One region of the Streptomyces sp. NBC_01618 genome, then DNA from elsewhere that is predicted to be linked to it. Evidence: riboswitches for the same ligand, from Rfam matches in the RefSeq annotation. Region 1 holds a riboswitch; the other holds the start of a gene.

Region 1 (7,685 bases):
GCCCGGTGAGGACACCGAGGTGGAGCGGCTGCTCAGGGCGGTCGGCGATCCGACCAGGGTCGAGGGGACCGCCCTGTGGTACGCCCGGTTCACCGAGGCCGTACGGGCGGTGGCGCGGGCGGCCGCCGCTTCCGGTGCCGTCCTGCTGGACGACCCGGGCGATGTCGCGGTGCTCTTCGACAAGCGGCTCTGCCATGCCGTGCTGGACGACGCCGGAGTGCGGGTGCCCGCCTCGCCGACTTCGGGCGCCGCGGCGCCCGTGGTGCGCGGCTGGGCGGACGTACGTGAGCGGATGACGGCCCACGGCATGCCCAGGGCCTTCGTGAAGCTCGCGCACGGCTCGTCCGCCTCGGGGGTCCTGGCCGTCGAGACGGCCGGGCCCGGCCGGGTCAGGGCCACCACATCGGTGGAGCGGGACACGGCCGGCCGGCTCTTCAATTCGTTGCGGGTGCGCCGCTGCACGACGGAGCGGGAGGTCGCGGCGATCGTCGACGCCCTCGCGCCGGACGGGCTGCACATCGAGCGCTGGCTGCCCAAGGCCACCCAGTGCGGCCGGGCAGCGGATCTGCGGGTCGTGGTGGTGGCGGGCCGGGCCACCCATGCCGTCGTGCGCACCAGCCACTCCCCCATGACCAATCTTCACCTCGGCGGCACGCGCGGAGATCTCGACGAGGTCCGTGCCGCCGTCGAGGCCGCGGGCGGCAGCTGGTCCGAGGCCCTGGCCCTGTGCGAACGGGCCGCGGCGTGCTTCCCGGACACACTGTGCGTGGGCGTCGATCTGCTGCCCGCGACCGGCTGGCGGCGCTTCGCCGTCGGCGAGGTCAACGCCTTCGGCGATCTGCTTCCGCGACTGACCGGACTCCCCGACAGCGGCGCCGAGGGCCAGGACACCTACGCGGCGCAGGTCGCCGCCGTACTGAACAGAGCAAGGAACCACCGTGCAACCGCCACTCCCTGACACCGCGCCCGCCCTCGCGGAGGCCCGGAACCCGGACATGAGCGAGATCGTGGGCAGCCACGACCTGCTGCTCGTCACCCTCGACACGCTCCGGTACGACGTGGCGGCGGAGCTCGCCGCGGCCGGTCGCATCCCGCATCTGGCACGCCATCTGCCGGGTGGCGCCTGGGAGAAGCGGCATGCGCCCGGCAGCTTCACGTACGCCTCCCACCAGGCGATCTTCGCGGGATTCCTGCCGACCCCGGCCGGCCCGGGGCCGCACCCCCGGCTGTTCGCGGCACGTTTCGCGGGCAGCGAGTCCACCGCTTCGGGGACCTTCGTCTTCGACACCCCCGATCTGCTGTCCGGACTGGCCGGTGCGGGGTACCGCACGGTGTGCGTCGGCGGTGTCGGTTTCTTCAACCGGCAGGGCCCGCTGGGCTCGGTGCTCCCCGGCATGTTCCAGGAGAGCCACTGGGAACCGGAGTTCGGTGTCGCGTCGCCCACCTCGTTCGAGGCTCAGGTGGCCCGCGCCGAACAGGTCGTCGCCGAACTCCCCGCCGAGCAACGGCTGTTCCTCTTCGTCAATGTGTCCGCCCTGCACCAGCCGAACTGGTTCCACCAACCGGGTGCCACCCGCGAGGCGGGCGATTCCCGCGCCACCCACGCCGCCGCTCTGGAGTACGTCGACGCGCACATCGGCCGGCTCTTCGCCGCCGCGAGCAGCCGTCGCCGCTGTTTCGCCATCGTCTGTTCCGACCACGGAACGGCGTACGGGGACGACGGCTACACCGGTCACCGGCTCGGCCACGAGTCCGTCTGGACCATTCCGTACGCGCACTTCTTCCTGGAACCGGAGGCCACCGCATCATGAGCCGCACCACGACCGTCGCGCGGTCCGCCCGCCCGTACCAGAGCTATGTGTACGCCTATCCGCACAAGACGGCCTACCGGCCGCTCGCCGAGCGGCCGGTGCTGCGCGAGCTGTGGGCGGCCGAGCGCAAGGACGCGCTCTCGCTCTATCTCCACATCCCGTTCTGCGAGGTCCGCTGCGGATTCTGCAATCTGTTCACCCGGATCGGCGCTCCCGACGAGCTGACGACCCGCTATCTCGACGCGCTGGACCGGCAGGCCACCGCCGTCCGCGACGCGCTGGGCGACGCGGAGCCGGTGCGGTTCGCCGCGGCGGCGTTCGGCGGGGGCACTCCCACGTTCCTGACCGCGGCGGAGCTGGAACGGCTCTGCGACATCGCCCAGAAGCGGATGGGCGCCGACCTGCGGGCCGTTCCGCTGTCGGTCGAGACGTCGCCGTCGACCGCGACGGCCGACCGGCTGGCCGTCCTCGCCGGCCGCGGTACGAGCAGGATCAGCATCGGAGTGCAGAGCTTCGTCGAAGCCGAGGCGCGTGCGGCCGTGCGACCGCAGCGGCGCGCCGACGTGGAGGCGGCGCTGGACCGGATACGTGATGCCCGCATCCCGGTCCTCAACATCGACCTGATCTACGGCATCGACGGGCAGACCGAGGAGAGCTGGCGCACCTCGCTGGACGCGGCGCTCGGCTGGCGGCCGGAGGAGCTGTACCTGTACCCGCTGTACGTCCGCCCGTTGACCGGTCTCGGGCGGCTCGGCGCGGACGGCGAGGCGGCGGCCGACGCCGCCTGGGACGAGCAGCGGCTGCGGCTGTACCGCGCCGGCCGCGACCATCTCCTCGCCCACGGCTACGAGCAGGTGTCCATGCGGATGTTCCGCCGCGCGGACGCCCCGCGGACGGACGGCCCCGACGACTACGCCTGCCAGACCGACGGCATGATCGGCCTGGGCTGCGGTGCCCGTTCGTACACCTCGAAGCTGCACTACTCCTTCGACTACGCGGTGGAGATGCGGGAGGTTCGGGCCATCATCGACGGCTACGCCGCCACCGAGGACTTCTCGCGCGCCGAGGTCGGCCGGTACGTCGACGGCGACGAGGCGCGCCGGCGCCACCTCCTGCAGTCCGTCCTCCAGGCCGAGGGGCTGCGGCAGGCGGACTACCGGGAGCGCTTCGGTACCTCCCCGGCCGATGACTTCCCCGCCGAACTGGCCCGGTTCGAGGCGCGCGGCTGGCTCGACGCGACGGCCGGGGCGTCCGGACTGCTGCGGCTCTCCCCCGAGGGCCTGGCCCACTCCGACGCACTGGGCCCGGAACTCTTCTCCCCCGGTGTGCGGGCCGCGATGGCCGCGTACGAACTGAAGTGAGCGCGCCCATGGACCTGACCATCCTCTACCGCGGCCCGCTCGCGTCCTGCGACTACGACTGCCCGTACTGCCCGTTCGCGAAGCGGCGCGACAGCCGGGAGCAATTGCGTGCCGACCGTGCCGCGCTGGAGCGGTTCACCGCGTGGGCCGCGGCGCAGACCGGTGACCGGATCTCGGTCCTGTTCACCCCCTGGGGCGAGGGCCTGGTCCGCTCCTGGTACCGGCGCGCGCTGGTCGAGCTGGCGGGGCTGCCGCACATCGGCCGGGTCGCGATCCAGACGAATCTCAGCGGACGAACGGGCTGGCTGGCGGAGGCGGGTGGGGCGGGCCGCGAGAAGATCGCGCTGTGGTGCACATACCACCCGGGGCAGACGCCCTACGAGCGGTTCCTCGCCAAGTGCAAAGAGCTGACCGCGCTCGGCATTCGCCACAGTGTCGGTGTCGTCGGGCTCGACGGCCATCTCGAAGAGGCCCGGCGGCTGCGAGCGGCGCTGCCCGACGAGGTCTATCTCTGGGTGAACGCCGCGGAGGGGCACACCTATACGGACGAGGAGGCGGAGCGCTGGACGGCCGTGGACCCGCTCTTCCCGTACAGCCGGCATCCGCACCGCTCGGCCGGACTGCCGTGCCGGACGGGCGAGTCGGTCATCTCGGTGGACGGTGACGGCACGGTGCGGCGCTGCCATTTCGTCCCGGCGGAGCTCGGCAACCTCTACGACGGCAGTTACCGGCGTGCGCTCGGCCCGCGCGTCTGCCCGCTGGCCGTCTGCGACTGCCACATCGGCTATGTGCATCTGGAGACGCTGCCGCTGTACGACATCTTCGCGGGCGGCGTGCTGGAGCGGATACCGGCCCGGCCGCTGTCGCCCCTCGCCGGACTGGCCTGATCCGCCGAACCGGCCTGAGACCCCGGGCCCGTCCGGCGGGCGGGAACACCACGGTCGCGGCCGCGGTCGTGAGCCGCCGGACAGACCCGGAAGCGGCGGCAGGTCTAGAGCGGCAGCAGGTCCGGCCGCTTCGCCTCGACATGGTCGCCGGAGGACTCGCCGCGCAGCCGCCGGCCGATCCACGGCACCAGGTACTCGCGCGCCCAGTGGATGTCGTCGCGCCGTACTTCGAGCGTGCCGCGCTGCGGCTGCGGGGGCCATTCCTGGTCGGGGTCGGCCGGCACGTCGAGGCCGAGGACCTGGGCGGCGCGCAACGCGACCCTGGTGTGTCCCTCGGGCGACAGATGGAGCCGGTCGTCGTCCCAGGCGCGCCTGTCCTGGACGGACCGCAGCGACCACAGGTCGAGGACCGGGCAGTCGTAGCGGTCGGCGATGGACCGCACATGGGCGGTGTACGTGGCGATCTTGCCGCGCAGATGGCGCAGCACGGGAACGCCACGGGTGTCGAAGCCGGTGGTGACCATCACGGTGCCGACCGATTCGGTCAGCTCGGCGACCGCGCGCTCGAAGCGCTCGGCCACGTCGTCGGGGTCGGTGCCGGGCCTGATGATGTCGTTGCCGCCCGCGCAGAAGCTCACCAGGTCGGGTGCGAGCTCCTTGGCGCGCGGCACCTGCTCCTCGACGATCTGGTCGAGGAGGCGTCCGCGTACGGCGAGATTGGCGTACGTGAAATTCCCGTGTGCGGAGCCGTCGGTGCTCGATTCCGCGTCGGTGTCCGGGAGCTGGTCCGCGAGAAGTACCGCGAAACGGTCCGCCCAGCCGACGAAGGTCCCGTCCGGACCGGGGTCACCCACTCCCTCGGTGAAGCTGTCGCCAATCGCTGCGTACGACCCGATGACGCCATGCCGGTTGATGACGCCACGTTGATTTTTTCTCGAATCGTCTGCCACAAACGCTTATCCTGCACCGCCGAATGTGACCTACGCGACCGTAATAAGGGGTTGACGGGTGGTGAGATAGACCACCCGGTCAGGTTTTGGTAAAGGAGGAATAAGCAGCAGGGGCGGTGCGCCGCCGCGCACCGCCCCTGCTGTGCAACTCAGGTCATTCCGTGTTGCTCAACTGCCCGTTCGTTCGGCTCAGACGTAGATGCCGTGCGAAGCCAGGAAGGCGATCGGGTCGATGTCCGAGCCGTACGCCGGGCCCGTGCGGACCTCGAAGTGCAGGTGCGGTCCGGTGGCGTTGCCGGTGGCGCCGGAGAGGCCGACCTGCTGACCGGTGCTCAGGGGCTGGCCCGCCGAGACGGAGATCGAGGACAGGTGGCCGTACTGCGAGTAGTGACCGTCGGCGTGCTTGATGACGACCTGGTTGCCGTACGCGCCACCCCAGCCGGCGGTGACGACGGTGCCGGAGGTGATGGCCTTCACGCTGGTGCCGGTGAAGACGGGGAAGTCGATCCCGGTGTGGCTGCCGCTGGACCAGTTGGAGCCGGAGGCGCGGTAGCCGGTGGTGTGGTTGCCGGGGACCGGGTGGGCGTAGCCGGAGCTGTTGCTCTGAGCGGCCGGGGCGGAGGTCTTGGACTCCGTGACCGTCGACACCTTGGCCGGGGCGGACTTCTTCGCGACCGACGAGGGAACCGAGGGGGCCTTCGACGGGAGGCCGGCGCCGGTACCGGCGCCGGTGGGCGCGGAGTCGCCCGACGCCTTGCCGCCGAGCGTCAGCTTCATGCCCGGGAAGATCAGGCCGGGGTCGTCGCCGACGACCTTGCGGTTGTCCTGGTACAGCTTCTGCCAGCCACCGTCGATCTTGTGCTCGGCGGCGATCTTGGACAGCCAGTCGCCGGAGACGACGGTGTACGTCGTGGTGGCGGCCTGCTTCTGCGCGACCGGCTTGGCCGAAGCGGCGTGCGTGGCGGCGGAGACCGACTGCGGGGCGGCGGCCGGGGCGGCGTTGGCACCGGTGGCGCCGAGCAGCGGCAGCGCGATGACGGCGCCGCCGGCGCCTGCGGCGGCGACGCCACGGGCGATGGCGCGGGTCTTCGTACGACGGTGCTTACCCGATATGGGCATGAAGTGGTTCCTCTCCGGCGCCTACGAAGTGAGCTGTCGGGTTCGGGCTGGAGCTGCCCGGCCGCGCTGAGCGCGACTTCACCCCGAGCCGGCCGGATTTCTCCGATCGGCGGCCTACCTGGTTCCCCCGCTCCTGCCACACGATGAGTGGATGCGAATTCCGGTCGGCGGCAGGATTAGGCGGTCCGTCCGGATTGACGGTGACCGTAAGCGAGTCGGGACGGCGAGAACAAGCCAATGGTTCCGTTCCGGAATCCGCGTCAGGAATTCGGTGCGGAATTCCGGTCACACTCCGTGGATTAAGGATCTTGGCATTCCGCGCCGCGCACGGAATGCCCGACCGCCCCGCCAGCACGCACCGTCACGGATATGATTCCGCTCACGAACGGGCAACCATCTGCCGCACACATAGGGCAAGTTCCGCTAAATCAACCCATTCCGGACATGTCATGCTCATCGTTCGCGTCGGAGCCTCAGCACCCGTGCATCGAGGTCCCGCCGAAGCCCGGTCTGCAGCCCCTGATGAAGCAGTGCCGAACCGTGGTGCACCGCCCCCGTGTCCAGGCAGGTGTACGCCGCCGCGGGGTCCAGTCCGCGCAGTCGCAGGGCCGGGGGCCGCTCCCCGTACCGCTGCGCCTCCAGCCACATCAGGACCACGGCCTCGTCCCCGTGGACATACTGGACCGCGCTGAGCCCACCGCGCGGGGCGCGCAGCCGGTACAGCGAGCCGTGCTGCACCACCGGCCGGATCTCCTTGTAGAGATCGACCCAGGCCCGCGCCTCGGCCAGCTCCTCCTCACTCCACTCGGTGAGGTCACCACCGACCCCGAGCACACCGGCCATCGCACTCACGAAACGGAAGCGCAGTGAGCTGACCCGGCCGTTGAGCTGGACGTTGGGGCTGTCGGTGACCCAGGCGGCCATCACCCGGGCCGGATGGATCTGGCCGAAGCCCTCCTGGATGGCGAGACGGTCGAGCGGGTCGGTGTTGTCCGAGGTCCACACCTGGTCCGCACGGGACAGAATCCCCAGATCGATCCGGCCGCCGCCGCCCGAGCAGGACTCGAAGGCGACCGAGGGGTGCGCGGCCCGGAGCCGGTCGATCAGCGCGTACAGGGCGTCGACATGCTCGATCCAGAGCTTCTGCGGATACTCCTCGCCCGGCCGGCCCGCGTCGGTGAAGGAGCGGTTGAAGTCCCATTTCACATAGTCGATAGGCGCGCTGGACAGCAGTGCGTCCAGCTGTTCCCAGAGATATTCGCGCACATCGGCACGGGCCGGATTGAGCACCAGTTGATTACGGAACTCGGTCCGCGCCCGCCCGGGGAAGTGCTGCACCCAGTCGGGGTGCGCACGGTAGAGATCACTGTCGGCATTGACCATTTCCGGCTCGACCCAGATACCGAACTGCATGCCGAGACCGTGCACTTCGTCGGCGAGCGGCCCCAGCCCGCCGGGAAAGCGGTCCGGGTTCGGCGTCCAGTCGCCGAGCCCCGCCCGGTCGCTGGTGCGCTGCCCGAACCACGCGTCGTCCACGACGAACAGCTCGACGCCCAT
Region 2 (7,685 bases), 2.9 Mb from region 1:
GCTGAGACCCACTGCTGAGACCCGCTGCTGAGACGCACGTACGGAGCCGGAAACGGAACCGGAGACGGAACCTTCCGGAACCGGTGCCCCATGGCCAGTGTCAGTGCTGGTCGTTAGGGTCATTGGGTGGTGTCCGAAGGGTCTGTCCAGCAGCGGCAGTCACAGCCGGCCGTCCCGCTTCTGGAGGAGCAGCGGGTCGGCGAGATCCTGGCTGCCGTGCCGGAGCGCAGGCACTGGCGTTACCGGCCGCGCCGCGTCGGCATGGTGTGGCGCAGCAGGACGTTCCGCATCACGACCGTGTGCACGGTGCTCGCGCTGTGCGGACTGGCGATCCTGGCCCTGGTCCGCGATCAGACGGGCACCGAGGGATTTCTCGTCGGGCTGGGGCTCGCCGTGCTGCCCGTCCCGCTCCTCATGGCGGCGTTCCGCTGGCTGGACCGGGTCGAACCGGCGCCGTGGCGGAATCTGCTGTTCGCCTTCGCCTGGGGCGCGTTCGCGGCCGCCCTGGTCGCGATCCTGGCGAATTCGTTCGCGACCCGCTGGATAGCCACGGCCACCGCCGACCCGTCGAACGCCGACACCCTCGGCGCCACGGTCATAGCCCCGGTCATCGAGGAGAGCGCCAAGGCCGCGGCCGTCCTGCTCATCTTCCTGTTCCGGAAACGGGAGTTCAACGGGATCGTCGACGGCATCGTCGTCGCCGGCTTCACCGCGAGCGGCTTCGCGTTCACCGAGAACATCCTGTACCTGGGCAACGCCTTCGGTGAGGACCAGCAGATCGGTACTTCGAGCGTCGTCTCGGTGACCGCCGCGACGTTCTTCGTACGGGCGGTGATGTCGCCGTTCGCGCACCCGCTCTTCACGGTGCTGACCGGCATAGGCTTCGGGCTCGCCGCGGTCAGTGCGCGGCGCCGCCGGTTCCGTCGCGTCGCGCTGCCGCTGCTCGGTCTCGTCCTCGCCATGGGCATGCACGCCCTGTGGAACGGATCGGCGTCCTTCGGCCCGTACGGCTTCTACGCCGTGTACGGGGTGTTCATGGTCCCGGTCTTCGGCCTGGTCACCTGGCTGGCGATCTGGTCGCGCCAGCGGGAGCTGCGTACGCTCTCCGCCGAGCTGCCCGCCTATGCGGCGGCCGGCTGGCTGACCCCCACCGAACCGCTCGCCCTCTCCTCGATGCGGGCCCGCGGCGTAGCACGCGACGCGGCACGCCAACGACACGCCGCCGCGGCTGGGGGAAGCTGGAGCAGCCCGTACGGACCGTCCTCCTGGCCACCGCCGTACGGCCCGGGGCACTGGCCGCCGTACGGCCCGGGCCCGCGGTACGGGCCGGCGTACGGCCCCGGATACGGGTCGGCGGCGCAGGTCAGGGCCCATGGCACAGCTCAGGCCAAGGCCCACGGCAGGGCTGCCGCCCGTACCGTCGCCGAGTACGAGTCGTTCGCGACCTCACTGGCCTCGCTTCGCCGGCAGGCCCGCCGCGGGGCAGCGGGCCCGGACTTCGCCGAACGCGAGCTGGAGCTGCTGCACCACCTCTGGCAACGCAGGGACGTGGCCGCCCCCGCCCTGGCGTACGCCGCGCAGGCGACGGGCCGCCTGCGTCCCCCGTACATACCCCCGGCCCCGGGGATTCCACCGCTGTACCAGCCATACGACAGAGGCCACAATCCGTACCGGCTGCCGCCGCGGTAGCCGGTACGGCACGGGCCGGACGGACCGGTTCAGCACCGGAGGGGCCGGCGCACCGCGTCCGTCAGGCGGATGCTTCGGTGAGCTCCGCCAGATCCTGCTCGGTCAGCCGGAGGTCGGCGACGGCCACCAGCGCGGGCAGCTGCTCGACCGTACGGGCCGAGGCGATCGGCGCGACGACCGTCGGCCGGGACGCGAGCCAGGCCAGGGCGACGGTCGCGACCTCGGCGTCGTGCTCCTTGGCGACCTTGTCGAGTGCGGCCAGGACCTTCTGTCCCCGCTCCGACGCCAGGTACTCACCGGCGCTCTCGGCACGGGCGCTCTCCACCGAAGCCCCCGGACGGTACTTGCCCGTGAGGAAGCCGGAGGCCAGGGCGAAGTACGGGACGGCGGCGAGCCCGGCCCGGGCGGCCGTGTCCTGGAGCTCGCCCTCGTACGTGTCCCGCGAGACCAGGTTGTAGTGCGGCTGAAGGGCGACGTACCGGGCCAGCCCCTCGCGCTCCGAGAAGTCCAGGGACGCCTGGAGCCGCTCGGGGCCGATGTTGGAGGCGGCGATCTCCCGGACCTTGCCCTCCTTCACGAGTCCGTCGAGGGCGGTGATGATCTCCTCGACCGGGACGGTCTCGTCATCGAAGTGCGTGTAGTACAGATCGATGTGGTCGGTGCCGAGCCGGCGCAGCGACTCCTCGGCCGCGGCCTTGATGGTCGTGCCGGAGAGACCCTTGTACGAGGGGTGTGCGCCGACCTTGGTGGCGACGACGATGTCGGAGCGGTTGGAGCGGGCCGCGAGCCACTTTCCGATGACGGTCTCCGACTCACCGCCCTCGTTGCCCGGGACCCAGGCGGAGTAGGAGTCGGCGGTGTCGATGAAATTGCCGCCCGCCGCAGCGTAGGCGTCCAGTACGGCGAATGACTGCGCCTCGTCGGCCGTCCAGCCGAAGACGTTGCCGCCGAGGGCGAGCGGGAAGACCTGGAGGTCGGAAGAGCCCAGCTTACGAAGAGGAGTCATAAATGGATCAACGGATTCCAGCACGCCCGCTATTCCGACGGACCGGCAGCGACGGACCCGCAGCGACGGACCGGCAGCCCTGACGTCGGGGGGGGTGAGCGTCAGGACTGCCGGAGTTCAGCGGCTGGCGAACCGACTCGGACCGCGCGGATCACCGGACCGCTCGGATCGCTCGGAACACGCGGGCCGGAAGGACGAGAAGGCCCGGAAGGCCCGCAGGGACCGGAAGGACCGGAAGGACCGGAAGGGCGGCCTGTGGATCAGGGGTTGATGCCCTTGTCGCGCAGCCAGGCCATCGGGTCGATGCCCGTACCGGAGGGGGTGTGGACCTCCAGGTGGAGGTGCGGGCCCGTCACGTTGCCGGTCGCGCCGACCCGGCCGATGGTCTCACCGGTGGTGACCTTCTGGCCGACGCTCACGCCGATCGAGGACTGGTGGCAGAACCACAGCTCCGTACCGTCGTCGAGCTCCAGCACCGTGCGGTAGCCGTACGAACCGGACCAGCCGGCCGACTTGATGGTGCCGCCGTGTATGGCCTTGATCGGCGTACCCGTCGGCGCCGCGAAGTCGAGGCCGGTGTGGTAGCCGGAGGACCACATCGAGCCGGCCTGGCCGAAGGTCGAGGTGATCGTGTACGAGGAGGTCGGGATGGCGTAGCTGGCGGCGAGCTTGGCGAGCCGCAGGGCCTCGGCCTTCTTCTTGGCCTCTTCCTCCGCCTTCTTCTTTTCGGCGGCGGCCTTGGCCTCGGCCGCGTCCTGCTGCTTCTTGGCCTCGGCGGCTGCCTTCTCCGCGGCCTCCTTCTCCTGGGCGGCCTTGGCCTCGGCGTCGGCGGCGTCCTGCTGCTGCTCCGCCTGCTGGAGGATGCGCGCACGGAGCGCCTCGCCCGCGTCCGACGTGCCCTGCTCGGCCTCGGTGGTGGTGAGGCCGGCGGTGGTGAGCGGTGCGGCATCGGCGGCGACAGCGGCCTTGTCGGCTTCGGACTCCCCGGAGAACAGAGCACCCACGCCCGGAAGGGACTTGGCGTCGGGAAGGTTGTCCGCGATGGAATCGGGAAGGGAGATGGAGACCGGCGGCTTGCTCTGCGCGGTGGCCATGCCGCCCGCACCGACCGCCGCGATGACGCCGACCCCGAGCACCGTGGAGCTACGGGCAAGTCCGTTGCGCTGCTTGGCGACGCGGTGCCTGCCGCGTACGGGGCGGACGGACTCCTCGGTGGGGTTCCACTCGTCCCAGCCGCGTTCGGGCTCACCGTTGCCGTCGGCGCGGACTTCGCCACCGAAGTCACCGGCGAAGTCGCCGCCCGGCTCGGTGCCGTACGCCGCTCCCGTCCCACCGGTCCCGTAGTCGGAGGCGGTCCCGTAGTCGGGGCCGAAGCCGGAGTCGGAAGCGAAGCCGGAGTGGGAACCGGATCCGAAGTCGGTGCCGAAGTCGGTGCCGAAGTCGGGGTTGAACCGAGAGGGAGCCTCGGGGGCAGGCTTGTTGGACGCCACGGGGGCGCACTCCTTTCCTTCCTTCTCGCCTACCGGGTTAGCTGACGGGTTCGGAGCAGGAAGGTCTCCTACGGGCCCCTCCGCCTCTCACGAGACGCAGGTGTCCGATTCACCCCATGTAGGTGGTTCCCCGGTTCCCTTGCGGAATTCGGCGCTCGCGCACGGTGCCGCCACTGACGACGGCTGGGACGACCGCGCTGCGTTATCGAACGTTAATAGACACCGGGGCCTGATTCCAAGCTGTTCCCACTGATCGTTCACGCCTTTGGCCTGGACTTTACGGTGCACAACCGGGTGAAATGGGATGAGTTGATCACCCCTCAGTCACCACCCGATTTCTGACGTTGCGTCAAATGTTATGCGGAGTGGCGCGCTTCGGTTACGTACGGTGGCATCCCGCGCCCAAGGCCCGCCCGGCACGCACGAAAGCCCCCGCCCCACTCGTCACACCCCTTCCAGACCGACGATCTTCACGGTCCTGCGCCGGTCCGGCTGCCCCTCCGCGGGACGTACGACCGCGAGCAACGCCATGTCGTCGGTCGTCTCACCCCCCGTGTGCAGTCGTACGTCATCGGTCAACGCGGACAGCAGCTCCTCGGGCCCCGGGAAGATCCGACCGCGCAGCCGGACCGCCGGGTCGTAGAAGACCCCGTCGGTGTTCCGCGCCTCGGAGAGGCCGTCCGTGTACAGGAGCAGGGTCGTCCCCGCCGGCAGGTCCCACTCGTCCGACCTGTCGGGCCACGCTCCCAGGTCCATCCCGAGCGGCAGCGCGGGCACCGTCGGCCCCAACACATCCAGCGCCCCGTCCGGGTGCAGCAGGATTGGTTCGGGGTGGCCGCGGTTGACGACCCGCACACGCGACAGCCCGGCCGGGATCTCGGCCAGCACGGCGGTGATGAAGCCCTCCACCGCGTCGAGCCCGCCCCGCCGCGTCCCCTCCCGCGCCAGCGCCCGCTCCAGCCGCTGCGCCACACCCTCCAGCGAACGCTCCTGCTCGGCCGCCTCCCGGAACGCCCCGATGATCACCGCCACCGACTCCACGGCGTCGAGCCCCTTCCCCCGTACGTCCCCGACCACCAACCGCACCCCGTACGGGGAGTCCGTCACGGCGAACAGGTCACCGCCGACGAACTCGTCCGCCTGCGCCGCCTCGTACCGCGCCGCCACATGCAGCCCGCCGATCCGGTCGGACGGCTTCGGCAGCACCGCCCGCATGGCGGTCTCCGCGATGACCCGCGCGGACGCCAGCTGCTCATTGCTGCGCCGCACGACCCCGTTGATCACGACCGCGAGTACCGAGACGGTGGCCAGGGTGAGCAGCTCGATCAGCGGCACGACGTCCGGCAGCGTGTTGCTGTACAGCCGCAGCACGACCACGGCCAGCATCGAGGCGAGGCCGGTGCAGATGGTCCTGGACAGCGAGAAGAACGGCGCGGCGATCAGCGGCGCCGCCACGAACAGCGGAATGGCGGTGAAGGTGGGCGGGGTGAGGATGTCGAACGCCAGCCCGCCGAGGATCATCAGGGCGGGCAGCGCGCGGACGAACCGCCGGGCGCGGGTGCCGCCCTCGGCACGTCTGCCGCGCCCCTTCAGCCGCTTCCACACCTGTGGTCTCCTGCCCGGTACGCGCGCGGCTGCGGACGGTACCGCGCCCCACCCCCAGGCTCGCCGGAGCGGAGTCGCGCGGCGACTCCTCGTCGACCAATGGGGGTACGTACGTGGCACAGCCCACACACCGCCCGGACCTGCTCCTTCGGGGGTCTCATACTGGAACGACCCAGGCCCGGCACGCTACATGCGTGCCGGGCCTGGGTCTTCAGTAGCGGGGACAGGATTTGAACCTGCGACCTCTGGGTTATGAGCCCAGCGAGCTACCGAGCTGCTCCACCCCGCGTCGGTAAACACAACTGTACGGCATGCGCGACGGGCTCATGACCACTGAGCGAATCACTGAGCGAATAGCTGAGCCACCCGCCGACCTCAATTCGTCTCGGCGATACGGGGAGCGGTCTTCCCGTTGACCGCCGGGGGCTTCATCGGATTCGCGCCGCGCTGCAGGGAGCGGAGAATCGCCAGCCCCTGGCCGACCACGCCCGCCGCCATCTCATTGACACCGTCGGTGCCGTTCAAAACGGTCAGGTCCGCCCCGGACATGCCTCGGGCGGCCGCGTCGGCCAGGGCGGGCAGGTTCTCGACGATGCGGTTGGCCGCGATGAGCTCCTGGTTGCCGTCGCGCAGCGAGGTGGCGCGCACGCTGTTGGCGTCGGCCTGCGCCTGGGCGAGGGTCCGTTCGGTGTACGCGCTGCCGTCGGCCTCGAACTTCGCCCGGTCACGGGCCGCTTCCGCGAGAGTGCGCTGACGGTACGCCTCGGCATCCGCCGGACGCCGGACCTCCGCTTCGAGCCGTTGCGCGGCGAGAGCGGCCTGCCGCTCGGCCAGCGCGGTCTGCTCCTCGATGACCTCCTGCGAGGCCCTGGCCTGGGCGAGCGGTCCGGCCTGCGCGGCGCGGGCGTTGTACTGCTCGGTCTCGGCGAGGAAGCCGGCCCGCTTGATCGCGGTGTCCCGCTCGTACTCCGCCTTGAGCGCCGCGGCCTGCTGCTCGCGCTGGCTGGCCTCCTGGTCGGCCTTGGCCTCGGCGATCCGGGCCTGGCTGGCGACCGCGGCGGCATGCGGGGCGGCGAGGTTGTTGATGTAGCCGGTGGCGTCGTCGATCTCCTGGATCTGGAGGGCGTCCACCACGATGCCGAGCTTCTCCATCTCGCCGTGGCTGCCCGCGATGACCTCCTGGGAGACCCGGTTGCGCTCGCGGATGATCTGCTCCACGGTCAGTCCGCCGACGATGGAACGCAGGTGGCCCGCGAAGATCCGGCCGGCGAGCTCCTCCATCTGCTCCTGCTCGGTCAGGAAGCGGCGTGCCGCGTTGGCGATGGACACGGCATCGTCGCCGACCTTGAAGACCGCGACGGCCCGGACGTTGAGGCGGATGCCCTGCTGCGTCACGCAATCCTCGGTGATCTCCGCCTCGCGCAATGCCAGGGAGAGCATGCGCGCCTTCTGCTTCACGGGGAGCACGAAACTGCCGTGTCCGGTGACTATCCGGAACTGGGTGTCCAGCGTCTGCCCCTTGGAACCGGATATGAGCATCGCCTCGTTGGGGGCGGGAACGTGCCAGAAGAACATCGGAAGACTCCTGTCGTGCGTCTCTGCTCGACGTAGCTGCACCGCTGCTTCGGCTCAGGACGGCAGGCGTTCCACGATCACGCCGCGCGCCGAGACCGAGTCGACGACAACGACGCGCACGTCCCTGTCGATCGACGTCGCCGACCATGCGGTATAGGCCTCCGACCCACCCCGTACGGCCACCAGTACTTCGCCCGGGCCATCGGGCGGAATCGGCACGGTGACGCGGCCGATCGCCCCGACCGGGCTCCGGGCGGACTCATCTGCCGTGTGCATGCGCCCTCGCGAGCGTCCATGCGTACGCCTGCTCACACCGCCGC

Evidence for each region. A riboswitch is a leader RNA that binds a small molecule or an ion and turns the genes downstream of it on or off. The one in region 1 is predicted to bind cyclic di-AMP.
Region 2: another riboswitch for cyclic di-AMP. It lies ahead of OH735_RS19885 (M23 family metallopeptidase); the one in region 1 lies ahead of OH735_RS33325 (peptidoglycan DD-metalloendopeptidase family protein).

Annotation. Positions count from the first base shown of each region.
Region 1 covers NZ_CP109297.1:7,170,091-7,177,775, reverse strand. The annotation lists gene OH735_RS33350 (STM4014 family protein) at 1-958, shown strand, start outside; gene OH735_RS33345 (STM4013/SEN3800 family hydrolase) at 996-1,811, shown strand; gene OH735_RS33340 (STM4012 family radical SAM protein) at 1,808-3,172, shown strand; gene OH735_RS33335 (STM4011 family radical SAM protein) at 3,181-4,059, shown strand; gene OH735_RS33330 (SGNH/GDSL hydrolase family protein) at 4,164-5,009, opposite strand; gene OH735_RS33325 (peptidoglycan DD-metalloendopeptidase family protein) at 5,199-6,128, opposite strand; cyclic di-AMP (ydaO/yuaA leader) riboswitch at 6,134-6,288, opposite strand; partial or broken gene OH735_RS33320 (alpha-galactosidase) at 6,582-7,685, opposite strand, start outside.
Region 2 covers NZ_CP109297.1:4,248,456-4,256,140, reverse strand. The annotation lists gene OH735_RS19895 (PrsW family intramembrane metalloprotease) at 130-1,689, shown strand; gene OH735_RS19890 (aldo/keto reductase) at 1,751-2,695, opposite strand; gene OH735_RS19885 (M23 family metallopeptidase) at 2,956-4,185, opposite strand; cyclic di-AMP (ydaO/yuaA leader) riboswitch at 4,197-4,349, opposite strand; gene OH735_RS19880 (PP2C family protein-serine/threonine phosphatase) at 4,630-5,790, opposite strand; tRNA gene OH735_RS19875 (tRNA-Met) at 6,006-6,079, opposite strand; gene OH735_RS19870 (SPFH domain-containing protein) at 6,166-7,365, opposite strand; gene OH735_RS19865 (hypothetical protein) at 7,420-7,641, opposite strand.